Regions from separate parts of the Mesorhizobium sp. M0563 genome, predicted to be linked through region 1. Evidence: predicted binding sites of a transcription regulator. Region 1 holds the regulator's gene; each other region holds the start of a gene.
The links. Region 1 encodes LexA, which represses DNA repair genes until DNA is damaged. Its sites were predicted from a motif close to TGTTCNNNNTGTGTTCNG; they were not measured.

Region 1 (7,572 bases):
GGCAGCGGCGTCAGCGAACGCTTGCTGTTTGCCGCGCCCGTGCCTGTCCTGCCGGCACCGGCATTGCTGCCGGTTCCACGCTTTGATGCCCCGTCGCTGCCGGCGAGCGACCCAGCAACGGTTCTCGTGCCCGCGGCCGAGCCCATCGTGCGCCTACGCCGGCGTTTCCGCCTCCCGTCACCGTCCCGTATCCGCAACGGCGTAACCTCGGCGGTCGGCCTGGAGCTCGACCGTGGGGTCGCCTTCCTGCTGGTGCCGGTGTTCCTCGCATGCGGGGTGATCGTATATTTTGCGCTGGCGGTGGAGCCGGCCTTTCCACAGCCGATCGCAATCGTCGCCTTGGCAGCCCTCTGTGCCGTCGCCTCGCGGTCGTGGCCCAGAACCCGCCTGTGCTTCATGGCGGCGTTGCTCTGCGCGCTTGGCGTGCTTGCCGCCAAGGTCGAGACCTGGCGTGTCGGAACGCATATGCTCGGTTCCGAAATCTCGACGCGCCTCACGGGTCGCGTCGTATCGTTCGAGCCCATGGCGAGCGGCCGCATCAGGCTGACGATCGATGTGATCTCAACCGCCAGGCCGACACTGCGCTACATGCCGGAACGGGTCCGCGTTTCGGCGATGAAAATACCGGCTGAGCTGACCGCCGGTTCCGAGATCGCCGGCTATGTGCGGCTGCTGCCGCCGACCGGGCCGGTGCGGCCCGACAGCTATGATTTCTCCTTCGACAGCTATTTTGCCGGTATCGGCGGCAGCGGCTTTTTTCTCGGCAATCCGAAAGTCGTGTCGTCGGGCAGCATGCCGTTTGCCGCGCGGCTTTCTTCCGCGATCGAAGACGCGCGCGAATCCATCGCCGACCATATCCGCAGCCGCATCGGCGGCGCCGAGGGCGAGATTGCTGCTGCGCTGATCGTCGGCGTGCGCGCCGGCATTCCCGAGGAGATCAACGAAGCGATGCGGCGTACCGGCATCTACCACATCATCTCCATCTCGGGGCTGCATATGGCGTTGGTCGCCGGCACCATTATGGCGCTGCTGCGCGGCGCCTTTGCGCTGTTTCCCGATTTCTCATCGCGACGGCCGGTCAAGAAATACGCGGCGGCCGCCGCGCTTTTTTCGATTGCGGCCTACCTCGTCTTTTCCGGCATTGTGGTGGCGGCCGAACGCAGCTTCATCATGTTGGCGGTGATGCTTATCGCCGTGCTGTTCGACCGGGCCGCGCTCACCATGCGCAACCTGGCGATCTCGGCCATCGCGGTCATTCTGGTGTCGCCGCACGAGGTGGTCGGTCCGAGCTTCCAGATGTCCTTCGCCGCGACGGCGGCCCTTGTCGGCGCCTATGCAGGCTGGTCCGATTACCGCGCCGGCGGGGCCACCACGCCGCCGCCCCGGCGGTCGCCGCTACGCTTTGCCACTAGAAAGGTACTGCTGGGCATGGGCGGCCTGGCGATGACCTCGATCATTGCAGGGAGCGCCACGGCGCTTTTCGCCATATGGCATTTCCAGCGCGTGGCGCCGCTCAGCCTGTTCGCCAATCTGGCCATCATGCCTATCGTCTCACTGGTCGTCATGCCCTTCGCCGTCCTCAGTGCGCTGGCGATGCCGTTCGGCGCGGATGGGCCTTTCCTCTACGTGATGGGCAAGGGGCTGACGGCGATGATCGCCCTGTCCGGGTGGATCTCCGAGCGCTCGCCGATCGATGCGGTCGGGCTGATTTCGCTGAGATCTGTCCTTTTGGTGACGATCGCCCTCGTCATTGCCAGCATGGCGACGACCTGGTTGCGGCTCGTGGCCCTTCCTTTTGCGCTCGCCGGCTTGCTAACGACAACGCAGACGCGCGTACCCGATGTATTGATCTCGGAGGACGCACGGCTCGTCGCGCTGCCGATCGGCAGCGGTGAACTCGCGGTCAACCGGGCACGCCCGAATGAGTTCACCATCGACAACTGGAAACGCGCGCTCACATCAGAGGCTATCGTCGCGCCGGAAACACCTGGAAAGAACGATCCGCAATTCGACATTGCCGATCCGGCCGACTTACCGCCGGGCATGCCGTTCATTTGCACGGACGGTCTCTGCCTTGCCAGGCATCCATCCGGCGCGATCATCGCGCTAGCCAATGACCGCGATACTGCACGGCCAGCCTGCGCCTTTGCCAGCTTGATCGTCATCGACGACGCCACCGCCCATAATCCCTGCTACTACGACCGGCTGGTCCTCGTCGTCACCAAACGGCAACTGGCGCGCGCGGGAAGTGCGGCCGTCTATTTCGATCCACAAGCGGCAACACGCGCCGAAATCCGCTTCGCCGTCGAAAAATCATACCGGCCCTGGCACGTGCAGCGGAAATTTTCACGCGCGGCGCGGGGCATGCCGCCATACCGCAGAGCCGACAAGCCAAAAGCCGGCGCCAAGGGCGCAGCTCAGTAGCGGCGGATCAGCCCAACGAGCTTGCCCTGCACCTTGACCCTGTCTGGTCCGAAGATGCGCGTCTCGTAGGCCGGATTGGCGGCTTCCAGGGCGATCGAGGCGCCCTTGCGGCGGAACCGCTTCAGCGTCGCTTCTTCCTCGTCGACCAGTGCCACCACGATCTCACCGGGGCTCGCCGTATCGGCATTGCGGATGATCACCGTGTCGCCGTCGAAAATGCCAGCCTCGATCATCGAATCGCCTTTGACCTCGAGCGCATAATGCTCGCCGCCCATGATCATGTCCGGCGGCACCGAGATCGAATGAGTCTGGTGCTGGATGGCATCGATCGGCACACCAGCGGCGATGCGGCCCATCACCGGGATAGACACGGCGGCGACGACATCGTCGTCATTGCCGGCTGCAGGGACGCGCGACGATGTCGGCTTGCCTTGCCGAGGACCTTGCCCAAGACTGCCCTGGATGACACTCGGCGAGAACTTGCGTGCCGCATTGAGGCCGGGGGCGATCGAATCGGGCAGGCGCAGCACCTCCAGCGCACGGGCCCTGTTGGGCAAACGGCGAATGAAGCCGCGCTCCTCCAGCGCCGTAATCAGCCGGTGGATTCCCGATTTGGAAGCCAGGTCGAGCGCTTCCTTCATCTCGTCGAAGGAGGGCGGGATACCGCTTTCCTTCAGCCTTTCGTGGATGAACATAAGCAGTTCGTGTTGTTTGCGTGTCAGCATAGCGACCCCCAACAGAATCAGAAAAACAAACCCAGAACAAACACTATCTGTTCCAGTTGTGTTCCGCAACTGTTTAAAGTTTAATGAATGTGTTAGGGCTCGGGTAACGATACCACTCGCCAAACCGGGACGCTGCATTTTCACCGCCGCGGGCCTCATCGCCTTGATTCTGCTTTCGTTTGCGGCCTCTGGGTTTCCAGAAGGCGGCACTGGTATCGGCCGTCAGCCGGCAAAGGGGCACGGAATTGAAGCCGTATCGACTGTGCGGTTTGGTCAATGCACCGTGAACGAAACGAACTCAAAACGCCAACCTTGGGTTGGCTTGGCTCCTGGTTTCCACCGCATGGTCAGGCAACTTGTCGCCGGTGGAGCCTTGCTGCGCGATACCAGGTAATGGAGAACCGCTCGTGACCGATGGATGCCGTCGATGCGTGTCCGGCGTTGCGGTGAATCTTGGGGAGCAGACAAATCATGACAGGAATTCCCGATCTCGTGGCCATAAGGGCGATGGATGCTGCAGATCCGCTGCGCGCGATGCGCGACCGCTTTGTGCTGCCGCAAGGAGTGATCTATCTCGACGGCAATTCGCTAGGGGCCGCTTCGCGTGCCGCTTTCGATGAATTGAGCAAGGCAGTGACCGAAGAATGGGCGCATGATCTCATCCGCGCCTGGAACACGGCCGGCTGGTTCAACATGCCGCTCGAACTTGGCGACCAGCTCGGGCGCCTGATCGGTGCCGCGGCCGGCCAGACGGTGGTCTGCGACACGACATCGGTCAACATCTACAAGCTGCTGCACGCCGCCATGGCCATGCGGCCGGAGCGGCAGGTCATCGTCGCCGAGGGCGACAGTTTTCCGACAGACCTCTACATGGCTGAGGGTGTGGTTTCGACGCGAAAAGATACGCTGCTGCGCCTCTCGGGGGTCGACGCGCCGAGCATCGAAGAGCTGATCGACGAACGCACCGCCGTGGTGCTGGTCAACCACGTCAACTACAAGTCGGGCGAACTGCGCGACATGCCGGCGCTGACGCGCAGGGCCCAGGAAGCCGGGGCGATGATCGTCTGGGATCTCTGCCACACCGCCGGTGCGATGCCAGTCGAGCTCGACACGGCAAACGCCGATTTTGCCGTTGGCTGCACCTACAAATATCTGAATGGCGGACCGGGCGCGCCTGCCTTCATCTATGCGGCTGAGCGGCATCTTGCCGACATCCAGCAGCCGCTCACCGGCTGGTGGGGCCATGCACGGCCCTTCGCCTTCGAGCCAGGCTATGCGGCCGGCACCGGCATCCGCCGGTTTCTGTGCGGCACCCAGCCGGTCCTGTCTATGCGCACGCTGAAGGGCGCGCTCGACATCTGGAACGATGTCGACATGACGGCGGTGCGCAAGAAGAGCATCGCGCTGGCCGATCTGTTCATCGAGCTTGTCGAGGCAAAGTGCGGCACTTACGGGCTAACGCTCGAAAGCACGCGCGACGGGGAAAAACGCGGCAGCCAGATTTCATTCATGCACGAGCATGGCTACCAGATCATGCGCGCGCTGATCGAACGTGGCGTGATCGGCGATTTTCGCGCCCCATCGACCATGCGCTTCGGCTTCACCCCGCTCTATGTCGGCTATGCCGATGTCTGGCAGGCCGTCGAAGTGCTTGAGGACATCCTGCGCACCGGTGCGTGGAAGGATGCGCGCTTCGCCATCAAGGCGGCTGTCACTTGAGATTGATGCGAGAGCTGGAATCGTGAGGCTGGCGACGACGCGCCGCGCGATGCTCACGGTCGTTGCAAGGCCATATTGCCAGGGGAGGGCGCAGGGTGTTCGAACGTCACATTGCCGATTGGGACAACGCCTATGCCAACGGCGCCAACATAGCCGGCAGCGATCGCTGGCCGGCGGCCTGGGTCGAGCCCGCGCGGGTTTTTCGCGACGTGCTTTCGACCGAGGGCCGGGCGCGGCTCGACATGGCCTATGGCGATGGCCCACGCAACCGGCTCGATCTTTTCCTGCCGGCCACCAAGCCCAAGGGGCTCGTGGTGTTCGTCCATGGCGGCTACTGGATGGCATTCGACAAGAGTTTCTGGTCGCATCTTGCCGCTGGCGCTGTTGATCGCGGCTATGCCGTGGCGATGCCGTCCTACACGCTCTGTCCGCAGATGCGCATTGGCGGCATCGTCAAGGAAGTCGGCGCGGCGATCGGCAAGGCGGCGGGGATGGTCGCAGGGCCGCTGATGCTGACCGGACACTCGGCCGGTGGCCATCTTGTTAGCCGGATGGTTACGACGACGACGCCGCTGGCGCCCGAAATTGTCCGGCGCATTCGCCATGTCGTATCGATCTCGGGTGTGCACGATTTGCGCCCGATCATGCGCACCGGCATGAACGAGACGCTGGCGATCGATGAGGCCGAGGCGCAGGCCGAAAGCCCGGTGCTGCTGCGCCCGATGGACAAGGCCCGCCTGACCTGCTGGGCCGGCGGCGGCGAGCGCGCCGAATTCCTGCGCCAGAGCGCGTTGCTGGCCAATATCTGGATCGGCCTGGGTGCCGCGACCAGTTCGGTGGTCGAGCCTGACCGGCATCATTTCAACATCATCGACGGTTTGGCCGATCCAGACCATCCGCTGACCCGGACCTTGATCTCGGAGTGAGGCAGGTTCAGCGTAGCATCAGCACGTCGCAGGCGGCGCCCGCCGCCGCGGCGGGCGTGAACGGCGCACGGACGATCAGCCCGTTGGCATCGGCCAGCATTTTCAGCATCGAGGAGTCCTGGATGCCGAACGGCGTCGCCACGAGCGTACCGGCGTCGTCTGTGACAACAGCCCGCACATAATCTTGCCTGAGATCGTTGGCCGGCATGGCAGCGCCGAGCCGTGCCTCACGCATATCCTGCTGAAAGGCGCGGCCGCCGAGCCGCGCCAGCAGCGGCTTCAGGAAGAGCTGGGTGCAGACCAGGCTCGCCACCGGATTGCCGGGCAAGCCGATGCAGCGAATGTCGCCCAGCCGCCCGAACATCAGCGGCTTGCCCGGCCGCATGGCGATCTTCCAGAAATCGAGAGTCATGCCTTGCCCGGTCAGCACGTCATGGACGAAATCGTGGTCACCGACCGAGGCACCGCCCAGCGTGACGATGACGTTCGCGCCAGCCTTCACGGCCTTTTCCACCAGCGCAGCGATCGCCTCCCTGCGGTCCGGCGCGATGCCAAGGTCGAGCACTCGCGCACCGACCGACTGTGCGGCGGCGGCGACACCATAGGCGTTGGAGGAGATGATCTGGTCGGGGCCAAGCTCGCTGCCCGGCGGCAGCAATTCGTCGCCGGTGGCGATGATGGCGACCAACGGCCTTTTGACCACGCCGACCTCGGGGTGGTTGGCCGATGCCGCCAGCGACAAGGCCGCCGGGTCGAGCAGGCGGCCTTTGTGCAGCAGGACGTCGCCTTTGGCGAAATCGAGCCCGAGGCGGCGGATGTTTCGCCCCTGCACCGTCGGCTCCGTCACTTCGACGACACCGCGGCCGAGATCGCGGACGTTCTCCTGGATGACGATGGTGTCGGCGCCTTCGGGAAGCGGCGCGCCGGTGAAGATACGGACGGCCTGCCCCTGCTGCACCGTCCCGGCAAAGCCGCTTCCGGCCGGCGCCATGCCGACCACCGAAAGCTTTGCTGGTAAGGACGCGATATCAGCCGCCCGCACGGCATAGCCGTCCATGGCGGAGGCGTTGAACGGCGGCTGGGTGCGGAGCGCCACAACCGACTCCGCCAGCACGCGGTCGGCGGCATCCAGCAGCGCGACGCGTTCGCCCTGCAGTGCAGCTGCGCCGTCCAACAGGCGCTCGAGCGCCTCAGCAACTGGGACCAGCGCCATCAGCGGCCTGCCTCGGTGACCCCATCTTCGGTGATCTTGTAGTCGCCGGATTTGCCGCCGGTCTTTTCAACCAGCCTGATGCCGGAGATGACCATGGCGCGGTCGACCGCCTTGGCCATGTCGTAGATGGTCAGGCAAGCGACCGAGACGGCGCTCAGGGCCTCCATCTCAACGCCGGTTTTGCCGGTGACGCGGGTCAATGCTGTGACCTTCAGGCCGGGCAAAGCTGCGTCCGGCTCGATATCGACAGATATCCTGGTCAGCAGCAGTGGATGGCAGAGCGGGATCAGTTCATGCGTCTTCTTGGCCGCCATGATGCCGGCGATACGCGCGGTACCGAGCACGTCGCCCTTCTTGGCATCGCCGGCGAGGATCATGTCCAGCGTCTCGGGCCGCATCGACACGAAGCCCTCCGCGACTGCCGTGCGCACCGTCTCAGCCTTGTCGCCGACATCGACCATGTTGGCTTCGCCGCGCGCGCCAAGATGGGTGAGGGCGGCCGCCATCCTCAGATCGCCTCTGCCGGCGCCTTGCCCGTCAAAAGCAGGCGCGTTGCAGCGGCCAC
Region 2 (7,572 bases), on a different contig from region 1:
AAATCTTCAGCGCGGCGGCGGCCGCCTTCAGCCGCTTGTCCTGCTCGTCGAGATGCTTTCTGGCCGCCTCGCCGGTCAACGCCTCGATGCGGCGCACGCCGGCAGCGACCGCGCTGTCGGACACGATGCGCACCAGGCCGATATCGCCGGTCGCCCTGACATGGGTGCCGCCGCATAGCTCGACCGAATAGGGCCGGTTGGCCTTGGCGCCATGCAGGCCTGTGCCCATCGAAACGACGCGCACCTCATCGCCATATTTCTCGCCAAACAGCGCCATGGCGCCTTCGGCAATGGCGTCGTCGACCGACATCAGGCGCGTGGTTACAGGGCTATTCTGAACGACGATTTCGTTTGCCATGCGCTCGACCTCTTCGAGCTCGTCCGGCGAGATCGGCTTGTTGTGGGAGATGTCGAAGCGCAGACGCTCGGGCGCGACCAGTGAGCCCTTCTGCGCCACATGGGTACCCAGCACCTCGCGCAGCGCCTCATGGATCAGATGCGTGGCGGAATGGTTCGCGCGCAGCCTGGAGCGGCGCGCGTGGTCCACCCTCAGCTCGACGGTCGCGCCCGTCTTGACCGTGCCGTTGGCCACCTTGCCGACATGGACGGAAAGCCCATCGGCCTTCTTCTGCGTATCGGATATCTCGATCGAGAACCCGTCGCCTGAAATGACGCCGGTATCGCCCATCTGGCCACCGGACTCGCCATAGAACGGCGTCTGGTTGACAACCACGGCAACGGCGTCGCCTTTGCCGGCACTGTCGACGGTCTTGCCGTCCCTGACCAGCGCCTGGACGAGGCCTTCCGCCTGCTCGGTCTCATAGCCCAGGAATTCGGTGGCGCCGTTCTCCTCACGCACCGCGAACCATACCGTTTCGGTTGCGGCCTCACCGGAACCAGCCCAGCTTTTGCGCGCCTCCGCCTTCTGCCGCTCCATCGCCTCGGTGAAGCCGGCAAGGTTGACCGAGATGTTGCGCTGGCGCAGCGCGTCCTGCGTCAGATCGAGCGGAAAGCCATAGGTGTCGTAGAGCTTGAACGCTGTCTCGCCATCCAGCATGTCGCCGGAGACCAACTTTTCCGTCGCCTCCGAAAGCAAGCCCAAGCCTCGCACCAGCGTCTTGCGGAAACGAGTTTCCTCAAGCTTCAGCGTCTCGGTGATCATCTGCTCGCCGCGCACCAGTTCCGGGTAGGCTTGGCTCATCTCGCGGACCAGCGCCGGCACCAGCTTCCACATCAGCGGCTCATTCGAGCCGAGCAACTGCGCGTGGCGCATGGCGCGGCGCATGATGCGACGAAGCACGTAGCCCCGCCCTTCGTTGGACGGCAGCACACCGTCGGCGACCAGGAAGCAGGACGAACGCAAGTGGTCGGCGATGACGCGGAACGATGCGACGGTGTCCGCATCCGGACCGCGGCCAAGCGCCGACGACGCAGCGTCGATCAGGTGGCGGAACAGGTCGGTCTCGAAGACGCTTTCAACCCCTTGCAGGATGGAGGCCATGCGCTCGAGGCCCATGCCCGTGTCGATCGACGGACGCGGCAGGTCGACGCGCTCGTCCTTCGTCACCTGTTCATACTGCATGAACACCAGGTTCCAGAATTCGAGGAAACGGTCGCCATCCTCCTCGGGACTGCCGGGAGGGCCACCCCAGATGTGCTCGCCACGGTCGATGAATATCTCCGAACACGGCCCGCAAGGTCCGGTGTCGCCCATTGCCCAGAAATTGTCAGAGGTCGGGATGCGGATAATGCGATCGTCGGAAAAGCCGGCGATCTTCTTCCAGTAGGCGGCGGCCTCGTCGTCGGTGTGGTAGACGGTGACCAGCAGCTTGTCCTTCTTCAGCCCAAATTCCCTGGTGATCAGATTCCAGGCAAGCTCTATGGCGCGTTCCTTGAAATAATCGCCGAAGGAGAAATTGCCGAGCATCTCGAAGAAGGTCAGGTGGCGCGCGGTGTAGCCGACATTGTCGAGATCGTTGTGCTTGCCCCCGGCGCGAACACTCTTCTGGGCAGTCGTCGCACGCGAATAGGGCCGCTTCTCCAGGCCGGTGAAGACGTTCTTGAACTGCACCATGCCTGCATTGGTGAACATCAGCGTCGGGTCGTTGCGCGGCACCAGCGGGCTCGACGCGACGACCTCGTGACCTTCCTTGCGAAAATAGTCGAGAAATGCCGACCGGATCTCGTTGACGCCACTCATGAATACTGCCTTTTCGAGAGAACCGCCGGCTGCCGGCGGAAAATAGACATGGCCTTTTAGCGGTCGCACCGCAGCCTGTCCAGAAACACCAAATGGGCTCAAATCCCGGCTTTCACCGGCGCTTTGAAATGCGTCTGACTCGCCGTCAAACGCCAACCGCCGGCACGGGGCCGGCGGTTCAAAATGTACCGATTACGCAAACTCAAAATCAAAACATCAAATCCGAACCTGGCTGACGCTCCGGGAGGCGTCGCTTTTCCTACATCGCCCCGGCGTCGTCCTCGAAACCGTCGTCGCTGCTTTCGGAGCCGCCGTTCTCAAGGAATTTCTCGGCGATCAATCCGGCATTCTGCCTCAGCGCCAATTCGATCTCGCGCGCCGTGTCGGGATTGTCGCGCAGGAACAGTTTTGCGTTTTCGCGGCCCTGGCCGAGACGCTGCGAATTATAGGAGAACCAGGCGCCCGACTTTTCGACCACGCCAGCCTTGACGCCGAGATCGACCAGCTCGCCGGTCTTGGAGACGCCCTCGCCATACATGATGTCGAACTCGACCACCTTGAAGGGCGGCGCCAGCTTGTTCTTGACGACCTTGACGCGGGTCTGGTTGCCGACGACCTCGTCGCGATCCTTGACCGAGCCGATGCGGCGGATGTCGAGGCGGACCGAGGCATAGAATTTCAGCGCGTTGCCGCCGGTCGTCGTCTCGGGCGAACCGAACATGACGCCGATCTTCATGCGGATCTGGTTGATGAAGATGACCATGGTGTTGGAGCGCGAGATCGAGGCGGTGAGCTTGCGCAGTGCCTGGCTCATCAGGCGGGCCTGCAGGCCGGGCAGCGAATCGCCCATCTCGCCTTCGATTTCGGCCCGCGGCGTCAGCGCCGCCACCGAATCGACCACCAGCACGTCGATGGCGCCGGAGCGCACCAGCGTGTCGCAGATCTCCAGCGCCTGTTCGCCGGTATCGGGCTGCGAGATCAGCAGGTTTTCGAGATCGACGCCGAGCTTGCGGGCATAGACCGGATCGAGCGCATGCTCGGCATCGACAAAGGCGCAGATGCCGCCCTTCTTCTGGGCTTCGGCCACCGTGTGCAGCGCCAGCGTCGTCTTGCCCGAGCTTTCCGGTCCGTAGATCTCGACGATGCGGCCGCGCGGCAGGCCGCCGACGCCAAGCGCGATGTCCAGCCCAAGCGAGCCGGTCGGCACCGTTTCGATCTCGACGACCTGCTCGTTCGCGCCGAGCCGCATGATCGAACCCTTGCCGAAGGCACGCTCGATTTGCGACAGCGCCGCATCCAGAGCCTTTGATTTGTCCACCGCTTTGTCCTCTACAAGCCGCAAAGAATTCTGAGCCATGATACATCACCCCGTGGTCGTCAATGGAGGCCGGACAATCCCGCAATCCTTAAAAGAATGTACCTCGTTTGTTCTCATTTGTCAATGAGCCCCAAGGATTTGAAAAATAACGGATATCCATATTTGTTCTATTTTTGTTTCGCAATTTTGCTTCCGGACGCATCCCGCCTCGCATGCGGCGCCGTTGCCGTCACCATCCGAATCGCACCCGCGATTGCAGGGTTCCGTCCGGCGACCTAGTCTCCTCCCGGGCAACAGCAAAGGGCATTTTGCCGGCATGATGAAATCCCCGACGATCCTGGCCGTGGGTGGCGCCTATATCGAGCGGCGCGGCCGGGTTGCCGGCGCCTTCGTGCCGGCCGCTTCCAACCCCGGCACGATGCGCGAGCATGTCGGCGGCGCCGTCTTCAACGCCCTACGCTGTGCGGTGCGGCGCGGCGTCTCGGCCTCGCTGCTTTCGGTGCGCGGCGGCGATGCCCCGGGCGACACGGTTTTACGCGCCGTCACCGAGGCCGGCATTGCCGATTTGTCGGCGGTGTTCCTCGACCGAGCAACGCCAAGCCATACGATGCTGGTCGATAGCGACGGCAGGCTGATCGCCGGCCTTGCCGACATGGTGCTCTACGAGCTGGCGCTTCCCAAGCAGATCCGCCGCGCCAAGGTGCGCGAAGCGATCGATTCAGCCGACGCGGTGTTGTGCGACGCCAACCTGCCGTCTTCCGCGGTGGAGCGGCTGGCTGCTCTCGCCGCCGGCAAGCCGGTGTTTGCGCTTGCCGTCTCGCCCAGCAAAGCGGCGCGGCTGACGCCGGTGCTTAACCTTCTGGCACTCGCCTTCATGAACCGGCACGAGGCCGGCGTGCTCGCCGGCGTCGACATCGATGCTGATGATCAAGGCATCGTCGACGGCCTGAGACGCGCCGGTCTGAAAAGCGGCGTGGTGACCGCCGGCGATGATCCAGTGCTCGGTTTCGACGAAACCGGCGCATTTTCGATCCTGCCACCGCCGATACACAAGCGGGCGGATATGAGCGGCGCCGGCGACGCGCTGGCAGGTGCCACGATCGCCGCCCGGCTGCGCGGCCTGACGCTGCGCGCGGCACTGTGCGAAGGCGTTGCCGCAGCTATGCTCACCGTCGAGAGCGCCGCTTTCACCAGCGCCGGCTTTGCCGAAGCGCTGGCGCTCGTGCCCGAGGCGCGGAACCTGGCGTGAAATGCGGCCCAGAATTGCCGAAGCCATGGTGCAGCCTATTTGCCGGCGCGCCGTCCTGCCTCGTAGGCGCGGCGCGCCCAGATCGCCATCTCGTCGGGATCGTCGAACGCGCTGTCGGGAACGCTCCAATAGGGCATCGACACCAGCTTTCCGTGGCGCGAGCCGGTATAGGTCCATTGCCGGCAGCCGGCCGCTTCGAAATCCGGGGCGCTTTCGGCGTCGGCCTTCAGCATCAATTCGCCACGGATGACAATGGCGACGATGACGCCATCGAAATAGATGCCCTTGCCGCCGAACAGCTTGCGGATGCTGACCGGGCCGAGGCCTTCGAAAAGCTCTTCTATGCGCTCGTTGTCCATGGCGCGATCATGTCACCGGGATTTCCCCTTGTCATCGCCGCTACCGGCACCATCCTGACAAGTTCAGAATCAGTTTCATCGGAGTTTTTCATGCCGCTTCTGCTCAAAGGGTCCTGCCGGTGCAATGCCGTGCGTTTCCAGGTGGAAAGCCACACGCCGGTGCCGTTCATGCTGTGCTACTGCTCGATCTGCCGCAAGCAGCAGGGCGGCGGCGGTTTCGCCATCAATCTCGGCGCCGATTACGAGACGCTGAAAATCGAGGGCAAGCGCCATCTCGGCGTCTACCGGGCCGAGATCGAGGACGACGAGCACCCGCAACGCGAGATCTCGACGGGCGAACGGAACTTCTGCACGAAATGCGGGACGGCACTCTGGCTCTACGATCCAACCTGGCCGGAGCTGGTGCATCCGTTTGCCTCGGCAATCGACACAAACCTGCCGAAGCCGCCGGAGAAGGTGCATCTGATGCTGAAATACAAGGCGAACTGGGTCGAGCCCGATATCGGCAAGGGCGACAAGGTCTTCGATGTCTACCCGGAAGAGTCGATCGCCGACTGGCACAAACGAACCGGGATGTGGGTGGATTAGCGTTTCTTCTCCCCGTTCGCTATCGCGTATGGGCAAGCGCCCCCTCACCCGGATTGCCAACCGAATTGCGAAGGGCAATTCGGGGCAATCCGACCTCTCCCCGAGGGGAGAGGAAGTCGCCAGCGCTGGCGCCAGCCTCTTCTCCCCATCGGGGAGAAGGTGGCCCGAAGGGCCGGATGTGGGGGCTCCCGTATGCGATTGCCGCCGGGGACGGCGAAGGAAAAGCCTCAGGCCGAAGCGCGGGCTTCGGCCAGTGCCTTCAAATCGGCGGGCTTCAACTCGACCGATTCGCCGCAGCCGCAGGCCGAGCTTTGGTTCGGATTGCGGAAGGTGAAGCCGGTGCGTAGCGTCGTCTGCTCGAAATCCATCTCGGTGCCGAACAGGAAAAGGGCTGCCTCGGGCGCGACATAGACGTGGGCGCCGTCGCGCTCGATATGATCGTCCTTAGTGTTGGGCTCGGTCACCAGGTCGACCGTATATTCCATGCCGGCGCAGCCGCCCTTCTTGATGCCGAGGCGAATGCCATGCGCATTCTCACGGGTCGCGACGATCTCGCGCACCCGGTCGGCAGCCTTTTCGGTCATCGTGATGACGGCAAAGCGTCCCATTCTTTCCTTCTCCATTGCGCGCAGGTTCAAGGTCTGCCGAATGATTCCTCACCTAAAATGGTGAAGTTTTGTACCCGGCGCAAGTGCGCCAGCCTTTGGCTGGTCGGATGCTAGTACCACCCCACCGCTACCTGTGCCTCTTCCGACATGCGGTCGGGCGACCAAGGCGGGTCGAAGGTCATGTTGACCTCGACGCCGGAAACGCCTTCGACGGCGCCGACGGCGTTTTCGACCCAGCCCGGCATTTCACCGGCCACCGGGCAGCCCGGCGCGGTCAGCGTCATGTCGATCTTGACCGAGCGGTCGTCCTCGATGTCGATCTTGTAGACGAGGCCGAGCTCGTAGATGTCGGCCGGGATTTCGGGGTCATAGACCGTCTTCAGCGCCGAGACGATGTCGTCTGTCAGCCGCGCCAATTCGTCGGCGGGGATTGTCGATCCGGAAACCGCCGCATTGGTCGTCGTTTCCGAATTGGTCTCGGCGGTGTGGCTGGCATCATCCATGGTCGTCACCCGAAGAACTTTCGCGCCTTTTCCAGCGCATCGGCCAAAGCATCGACTTCGGCCCTGGTATTATACATGCCGAACGACGCCCTGCATGTGGATGTTACGCCGAAGCGTTTCAACAGCGGCTGGGCACAATGCGTGCCGGCGCGCACCGCCACGCCCTGCCGGTCGATGACCATCGACACATCATGCGCGTGGATGCCCTGCAGCTCGAACGAGATGATGGCGCCCTTGCCAGGCGCATCGCCGAAGATGCGCAGCGAGTTGATGGCGCGCAGTTTTTCATGCGCATAGTCCTTCAGATCGGCCTCATGGGCGGCGATGCGCTCGCGTCCGATCTTTTCCATGTATTCCAGCGCCGCACCCAGCCCGATCGCCTGGACGATCGGCGGCGTGCCGGCCTCGAAACGGTGCGGCGGGTCGTTGTAGGTGACGATGTCTTGCGTCACCTCCTCGATCATTTCGCCGCCGCCCATGAACGGGCGCATCCGCTCCAGAATATCCTTCTTGCCGTAGAGCACGCCGATGCCCGACGGGCCATAGACCTTGTGGCCGGTGAAGACGAAGAAATCGCAGTCGAGATCCTGCACGTCGATCGGCATATGCACGGCACTCTGGCTGCCGTCGACCAGCACCGGAATGCCGCGGGCGTGCGCAATGCGCACGATCTCCTTGATCGGCGTGACCGTGCCCAGCGCATTTGACATATGGGTAATGGCAACCAGCTTGGTGCGGTCGGTCAGC
Region 3 (7,572 bases), on a different contig from region 1:
ATGGCAAACGCCTCGCCGGCGTCCAGGAAGTCAGTTGGCTGATGCTGAAGGAATTGGGCGGACAGTCCGCCGAAGGCGATCTCGCCGGGCTGGTCAGATCGATCCATCTCGACGCGCTGCGCGAGAACGCACGCGGGCACGCGCTGGCGATCGCGGCTGCCTAAAGCAATTCCAGGAAAAGTGTGAAACGGTTTTCCGACTTGCGTCAAAATAAAAAACTGAGCGGTTCGGCGTTTCCGTGAAACGCTGAACCGTTCCAGGCCTCATCCTTCGCGAAAAATCCGGAAAAGTCTTGCGCACAGTGACAGCCGCCGTCCGCGGCTCGCCTAGCAGAAGACGCTCAGATATCCAGCACTTCCGTCGCGGCGAATTCCGCGCGTTCCTGGATGAAGCGGAAGCGGGCCTCGGGCTTGGTGCCCATAAGTGCGTCGACCGCATCCTTGGTCGCCGCCTCGGCGTCGATGACGTCCACCCTGAGCAGCGTGCGCTTTCTCGGGTCCATGGTGGTTTCTTTGAGCTGGGCGGCCATCATTTCGCCCAGCCCCTTGAAGCGGCCGATTTCGACTTTGCCGCGCCCGGTGAATTCGGTGCGCAGAAGTTCGTCCTTGTGCGCATCGTCGCGGGCATAGGCAACCTTGCCGCCTTGCCGGATCGAGTAGAGCGGCGGCACCGCCAGATAGAGATGGCCGCCGCGGACCAGGCTCGGCATCTCCTGGTAGAAGAAGGTGATCAGCAGCGAAGCGATATGGGCGCCATCGACGTCGGCGTCGGTCATGATGATGACCCGGTCGTAACGCAGGTCCTCGTCGCGGTATCTCGAGCGCGTGCCGCAGCCCAAGGCCTGGATCAGGTCGGCTATCTGCTGGTTGCCGGCCAGCTTGTCGTTGCCGGCGCTGGCGACGTTGAGGATCTTGCCGCGGAGCGGCAGCACCGCCTGGCTGGCGCGGTCGCGCGCCTGCTTCGCCGAGCCACCGGCCGAATCGCCCTCGACGATGAAGAGCTCGGCGCCGGCCGCTGCATTCTGCGTGCAATCGGCGAGCTTGCCGGGCAGGCGCAGCTTGCGCACGGCGCTCTTGCGCGACACTTCCTTTTCCTGGCGGCGGCGCACCCGCTCGTCGGCACGCGCGATCACCCATTCGAGCAGTTTCGAAGCTTCCTGCGGATTGTCGGCCAGCCAGTGGTCGAACGGGTCGCGGATGGCGCTTTCGACGATGCGAATGGCCTCGATCGTCGCCAGCCTGTCCTTGGTCTGGCCGACGAATTCCGGTTCGCGGATGAACACCGACAGCATGCCCGCCGCCGAGATCATCACATCTTCGGATGTGACGATCGAAGCGCGCTTGTTGCCGACCAGGTCGGCATAGGCGCGCAAGCCGCGCGTCAGAACGTTGCGGAAGCCGGCCTCATGCGTGCCGCCTTCCGCGGTCGGAATGGTGTTGCAATAGGAATTTATAAAGCCGTCGCCGCCGAACCAGGTCACCGCCCATTCGAGCGAACCGTGGCCGCCCTGCTTCTCGCTCTTGCCGGCGAACATTTCACGGGTCACCTGGAATTCGTCGCCGAGCGAGGCTTTCAGATAGTCCTTGAGGCCGCCCGGAAAATGGAATTCTGCCTTGGCCGGCGTCGTGTCCTTTTCCTTGATCAGCGAGGGATCGCAGGTCCAGCGGATTTCGACACCGCCGAACAGATAGGCTTTTGACCGCGCCATGCGGTAGAGCCGCGCCGGCTCGAACGCAGCACCCTTGCCGAAAATCTGCTCGTCTGGATGGAAGCGGATCTTCGTGCCGCGCCGGTTGTGCACCTCGCCGAGCTGCTCCAGGCCGGTCACCGGAACGCCTCGCGAGAAGCGCTGGCGATAGAGCTTGCGCCCAATCGCAACCTCGACCTCGAGATGGTCGGACAGCGCGTTGACCACGGAAACGCCGACACCGTGCAGGCCTCCCGAGGTCTCGTAGACCTTGCTGTCGAACTTGCCGCCTGAATGCAGCGTGGTCATGATGAGTTCGAGCGCCGGCTTCTTGAATTTCGGGTGCGGATCGACCGGAATGCCGCGGCCGTTGTCGGTTACAGACAGGTATCCGTCGGCGGAAAGCTCGACATCGATGAAGGTAGCATGGCCGGCGACCGCCTCGTCCATCGAATTGTCGATGACCTCGGCGAACAGATGGTGCATCGCCTTGTCGTCGGTGCCGCCAATGTACATGCCCGGGCGGCGGCGCACCGGCTCCAGCCCCTCCAGCACCTCGATATCGGCGGCACTATAGCTCTCGCTGGCATCGCGGGGCGCCGGCCGCTTCGCCGCCTGCACCAGCGGGTCGGCCGGGCGCGCGGCGCGAGCCGGTTGCGGCTGCTTGCCCAAATTGCCGAAAAGATCGTTATTGTCGTCCATGCCGGTCCTGGATTCCGATGCTGCGAATCACCACCCGATACTGCCACGCTTTTTGCGGGCAGGCGACGGAGGTTCCTGTTACGTTCGAGGATAGAGCCTCTTACTGCAAAACCATTCGACAACCAAGCGGCGGAAATGGGGTCGAAGCTTGGAGCATCGACGCTTTGTAAACCTTGTCCGAAGGTTACGCCGCAAGGTTGGCTGAAAAACGATATCCGCGGACTGTCGCTGACCTAGAATGCAGCGAAACCCTCAAGAGGCTGTCGCTTAAGCATGTTGGATTACAGTTCGCTCCTGCTCGCAGCGGCGCTGTCGGGCACGTGCCTCAGCATCACCATGTTTGCGATCTGGTTCACCGCGCCACAGGCACGCTTTGTGCTGACGGTGGCGTGCGGCATTCTCGTGCTCGTCGCACATGTGGTCTTGTTTTGGCATTACACAAGAGATCCAAGCCCCTGGCTTTGCCAGATCGTGCTTGCTCTTCTCAGCCTCGGCTTCCTGATTATCTGCCTGTCGGCCATGCAATATCTCAGCATGCGCGACTATAGGCGCGCCATCTTGCCGACCTTGGCTGCGATGGCTGTTTGCGCGGGCGCGACGTATCTCGGGTTTGATGGTGTCGGCTTCATTGTCACCTACGCGACGGTAACGGCGCTACTCTCGCTTATCGGGGCGATGTTCTGGATTGAGGGTGGTCATGATCGCCGGATATTGCTGGTCGTATCGTTCCTGAGCGGCGTCTGTGCGCTGTCGTTCGGACTTTGCGGCGCGGTCCTGCTGGTCAAGGGCCAGTGGGTGCTCGGCGTAGCACCGGACAATTGGGCCGAGCGGGTGAATTCCGTCGTAGCCGTCGCCTGCATGACCGGGCTTGGCGCATTAACGCTCTCCCTGCACCATTTGCAGGCGCAGATCGAATTGAAGGCCGAGACGATGACCGATCCATTGACCGGGCTGATGAACCGGCGGGCGTTAACGGCACTCTACGGCGAGCGGGTCTTCGGTCCGTTTATGTCCGTCGCCATGTTCGACCTCGACCATTTCAAAAGGACGAACGACGTATTCGGTCATCCGGTCGGCGACCAGGTCCTGCGCCGCTTTGCCGCCGTCATCAGGAAATACGCCAGAACCGGCGTCGACGCCTTCCGGCTGGGCGGCGAGGAATTCGTGCTCGTCATGTCGCGGATGACGGAAGAAAAGGCCTATGACATTGCGAGCAAGATCAGCGTCGCCTTCGGTACGGAAGTCGTGGCCACCCAGCTTGGTCCGTTGCGAAGCACAGTCAGCGGCGGCATCGGCTTTGGTGGGACGAGCGGCACCGGTCTCGATGATGTGCTGGCCGAAGCCGACGCCGCGCTCTATGCGGCAAAGCGCGCCGGGCGAAATCGCGTCATCGCCCGGGACAGGGCGAGCAAGGCCGACGGGCCGGCCTTGCGTTCTGCCTGATTGAGGCTTCTATCTTCTTGTTAGACCATGATCTTGTCCGAAAACCGGATTCCACTCTTCGGGATCATGGTCTACTCCGCCGCACCCAGATATTCCGACAGCGGCGGGCAGGAGCAGACCAGGTTGCGGTCGCCAGCGACGTTGTCGATGCGTGACACCGGTGGCCAGTATTTTGCCGCCGTATCGGCATCGCCGGCGGGGTAGGCCGCTTCCAGGCGCGAATAGGGATGGGTCCACTGGCCGGCCAACGCCTCGGCGGCGGTATGTGGCGCATTGACCAGAGGATTGTCGGCCAAGGGCCATTCGCCCTTCGCCACCTTGGCTGCCTCGCCGGCTATGGCGATCATGGCTTCGCAGAAACGATCCAGCTCGCGCTTGGGCTCGGATTCGGTCGGCTCGACCATCAGCGTGCCGGCCACCGGGAACGACATGGTCGGTGCGTGGAAGCCATAGTCGATCAGCCGCTTGGCGATATCGTCGACGCTGATGCCGGCGCTGTCCTTGAGCACGCGGGTGTCGAGGATGCATTCATGCGCAACGCGTCCGTTGCGCCCCTTGTAAAGCAGGGGGAAATGCTCGCCAAGCCGCGTCGCCACGTAGTTGGCGGAGATGATCGCCGTCTCGGTCGCCTGCTTCAGGCCGGAAGCGCCCATCATGCGGATATACATCCAGGTGATCGGCAGGATCGAGGCGCTGCCGAACGGTGCCGCCGCCACGGCATGGGCCGAGCCTTCGGTGACGTGGCCGGGCAGATATGGCTTCAGATGCGCCTTGACGCCGATCGGGCCGACGCCGGGGCCGCCGCCGCCATGTGGAATGCAGAAGGTCTTGTGCAGGTTCATGTGGCAGACATCGGCACCGATATCGCCGGGACGGGCGAGGCCGACCAGAGCGTTGAGATTGGCGCCGTCGAAATAGACCTGGCCGCCATGGCTGTGGACGAGCGCACAGAGGTCGCGCGCGCCTTCCTCGAAAACACCATGCGTCGAAGGATAGGTGAACATCAGCGCCGCGAGGTCTTTTGCATGCTCGGCCGCCTTGGCCTGCAAGTCTTCCATGTCGATATTGCCGTCCTCGGTGCAGCGCACGACGACGACACTCATGCCGGCCATGGCCGCACTTGCCGGATTGGTGCCATGCGCCGAGGACGGGATCAGGCAGACGGTGCGATGGCCTTCGCCACGCGACAAATGATAGCCGCGAATGGCGAGCAGCCCTGCATATTCGCCCTGGCTGCCGGCATTGGGCTGCAGGGTCACCGCGTCGAAGCCGGTGATCTCCGCCAGCCAGCCTTCCAGCTCGTCGATCATGGCGCGATAGCCTACCGAATGGCTCGCCGGGGCAAAGGGATGCAGGTTGGCGACATCGGGCCAGCTTACCGGCATCATTTCGGCGGCGGCGTTGAGCTTCATGGTGCAGGAGCCGAGCGGGATCATGGCGCGGTCGAGCGCCAGGTCCTTGTCGGACAGCCGGCGCAAGAAGCGCATCATGTCGGTTTCCGAGTGGTTTTCGCGGAAGACGGGCTGGGTGAGGAACTCCTTGCCGCGCGGTTTTCCTGGCATGGAACTGCCGGCGGCAACGCCGGCCTTGGTGCCGAAAAGTGCTGCGATCGCCTCCAGATCGGCCTCGGTGGAGGTCTCGTCAAAGCTGATGCCGACATGGTCGGCGTCGATGACACGCAGCAGCCGGCCGGTCTTCTCGGCGGCGGCGGCAAGTGCGGCGGCTCTGCCCTTCAGTTCCACGGTCACCGTGTCGAAGCGGCTTCCGCCGAGCACCGAAACGCCTGCTGCCTTGAGGCCGGCAGCCAGGCGGTTGGCCAGCGTGTGGACGCGGCCGGCAATCGCCTGCAGCCCGGCAGGGCCATGCCAGATCGCATAGGCCGTCGCCATGTTGGCGAGCAGCGCCTGTGCGGTGCAGATGTTGGAGGTCGCCTTGTCGCGGCGGATATGCTGCTCGCGTGTCTGCAAGGCCAGGCGATATCCGGGACGGCCCTTGCTGTCCGTCGACTGGCCAACGAGCCGGCCGGGCATCAGCCGCGTCAGCCTGTCGGACACGGCGCAATAGGCGGCGTGCGGCCCGCCAAAGCCCATCGGCACGCCAAAACGCTGCATCGGGCCGACGGCGATGTCGGCGCCAAGCCTGGCTGGCGCGTCGGTCAGCGTCAGGCCCAACGGATCGGCAATGAAGACGACCAGCGCGCCGGCAGCGCGGGCCTTGTCGATCGCTGCCTTGTGATTGCCATAGACGCCGAATGTATCGGGCCAGGAGACCAGCAGGGCGGCGGTGTTGTCGTCGATCACCTCGCCGTCGACCTCGATGCCGAGCGGTTCGGCGCGGGTGCGAACGACGTCCAGCGTCTGCGGGTGCGGCGTGCCGGCCAGTGCCACCTTGGTGCGCTTGTCGCGATGATGGCGCAGCGCAATGCCGACCGCTTCGGCCACCGCCGTCGCCTCGTCGAGCAGCGAGGCCGACGCCACCGGCAAGCCGGTCAGCTCGGTGACCAGCGTCTGGAAGTTGAACAGCATTTCCAGCCGGCCCTGGCTGATCTCGGCTTGGTAAGGCGTGTAAGCCGTATACCAGGCCGGGTTCTCGAACAGGTTGCGCTGGATCACCGGCGGCACGTGGACGCCATGATAGCCGGTACCGATGAAGCTCTTCAGCACCGTGTTCTTTGCCATCGTCGCCGCGAGCTCGGTCAGCGCTTCCGCTTCGCTTGCAGCGGCGGGCAAGGCCAATGGACGGTCGAGCCGGATCGACTTCGGCACTGCCTGGCTGATCAGCGTCTCGACCGAGGGAACGCCGATCGTGGCCAGCATGGCTCTGACGTCTTGGAGGCCCGGGCCGATATGGCGAGCCGAGAAGGGGTAGGGTGCTGCGGTCATCTTGCTGGTCCTGCTATCAACCAATATGGGCTTTGTAAGCGGCTTCATCGAGGAGGCCGTCGAGCTGGCTCTCATTGGCCAGCTTCATCTTCCACAGCCAGCCGTCGCCGGTTGCCGCCGAATTGACGAGCGAAGGATCGGCCGACAGCGCGGTGTTGGCTTCGGTGATCTCGCCGTCGACCGGTGCGTAGACGTCCGATGCCGCCTTGACCGATTCGACCACCACGGCCGTATCGCCCTTGGCCAGCTTTTTCCCTGGCTCAGGCAGTTCGACGAAGACGAGGTCACCGAGCTGCTGCTGCGCGTAATCGGTGATGCCGACGGTGGCGATGCCGCCCTCGACGCGAAGCCATTCGTGATCTTCGGTGAAATAGGTCTTTGCCATTGAAATCATCCTTTGCGGTAGCGATGGGGCGTGAAGGGCAAGGGGTGGATGTCGACCGGGATTTTCGTCCCGCGGACATCGGCGAACAGTCTTGTGCCGGGCTTGGCAAGCGGCGTCCGGACGTAGCCCATTGCCACCGGATGACCGGCCGAGGGGCCGAAGCCGCCTGAGGTGACATGGCCGGCAGGGTTGCCGTCGGCGTCGAAAAGGGCAGCACCGGCGCGCACCGGCTGGCGGCCGTCCGGCTTCAGGCCGACGCGTTTTTGCGCCGGGCCGCGCTCCAGGATGGCGCGCAATGCATCGGCGCCGATGAACGCGCCAGAGGCGCGAACCTCCTTGGGGATGGCCCACATCAGCCCGGCGCTCGCCGGATCGATCTCCGGCGTGATGTCCAGCCCGTGCAGGCACAGTCCTGCTTCGAGCCGCAGGCTGTCGCGGGCGGCAAGGCCGATCCACATCACTCGCTCGTCCTC

Region 2: a site for LexA is predicted at 3,682-3,699, ahead of recA (recombinase RecA). Genes of this name have one in related genera too.
Region 3: a site for LexA is predicted at 2,460-2,477, ahead of parE (DNA topoisomerase IV subunit B). Genes of this name have one in related genera too.

Annotation. Positions count from the first base shown of each region.
Region 1 covers NZ_JAMYQV010000007.1:118,633-126,204, forward strand. The annotation lists gene NKI50_RS12090 (ComEC/Rec2 family competence protein) at 1-2,424, shown strand, start outside; gene lexA (transcriptional repressor LexA) at 2,418-3,149, opposite strand; gene kynU (kynureninase) at 3,621-4,868, shown strand; gene NKI50_RS12105 (hormone-sensitive lipase) at 4,964-5,794, shown strand; gene NKI50_RS12110 (molybdopterin molybdotransferase MoeA) at 5,802-7,007, opposite strand; gene moaC (cyclic pyranopterin monophosphate synthase MoaC) at 7,007-7,513, opposite strand; gene trpC (indole-3-glycerol phosphate synthase TrpC) at 7,516-7,572, opposite strand, start outside.
Region 2 covers NZ_JAMYQV010000015.1:9,242-16,813, reverse strand. The annotation lists gene alaS (alanine--tRNA ligase) at 1-2,200, opposite strand, end outside; gene recA (recombinase RecA) at 2,460-3,557, opposite strand; gene NKI50_RS19180 (carbohydrate kinase family protein) at 3,835-4,767, shown strand; gene NKI50_RS19175 (TfoX/Sxy family protein) at 4,803-5,126, opposite strand; gene NKI50_RS19170 (GFA family protein) at 5,217-5,714, shown strand; gene sufA (Fe-S cluster assembly scaffold SufA) at 5,942-6,322, opposite strand; gene NKI50_RS19160 (SUF system Fe-S cluster assembly protein) at 6,433-6,825, opposite strand; gene NKI50_RS19155 (cysteine desulfurase) at 6,831-7,572, opposite strand, start outside.
Region 3 covers NZ_JAMYQV010000001.1:474,706-482,277, forward strand. The annotation lists gene NKI50_RS02330 (DUF2336 domain-containing protein) at 1-164, shown strand, start outside; gene parE (DNA topoisomerase IV subunit B) at 341-2,389, opposite strand; gene NKI50_RS02340 (GGDEF domain-containing protein) at 2,663-3,832, shown strand; gene gcvP (aminomethyl-transferring glycine dehydrogenase) at 3,904-6,714, opposite strand; gene gcvH (glycine cleavage system protein GcvH) at 6,731-7,099, opposite strand; gene gcvT (glycine cleavage system aminomethyltransferase GcvT) at 7,105-7,572, opposite strand, start outside.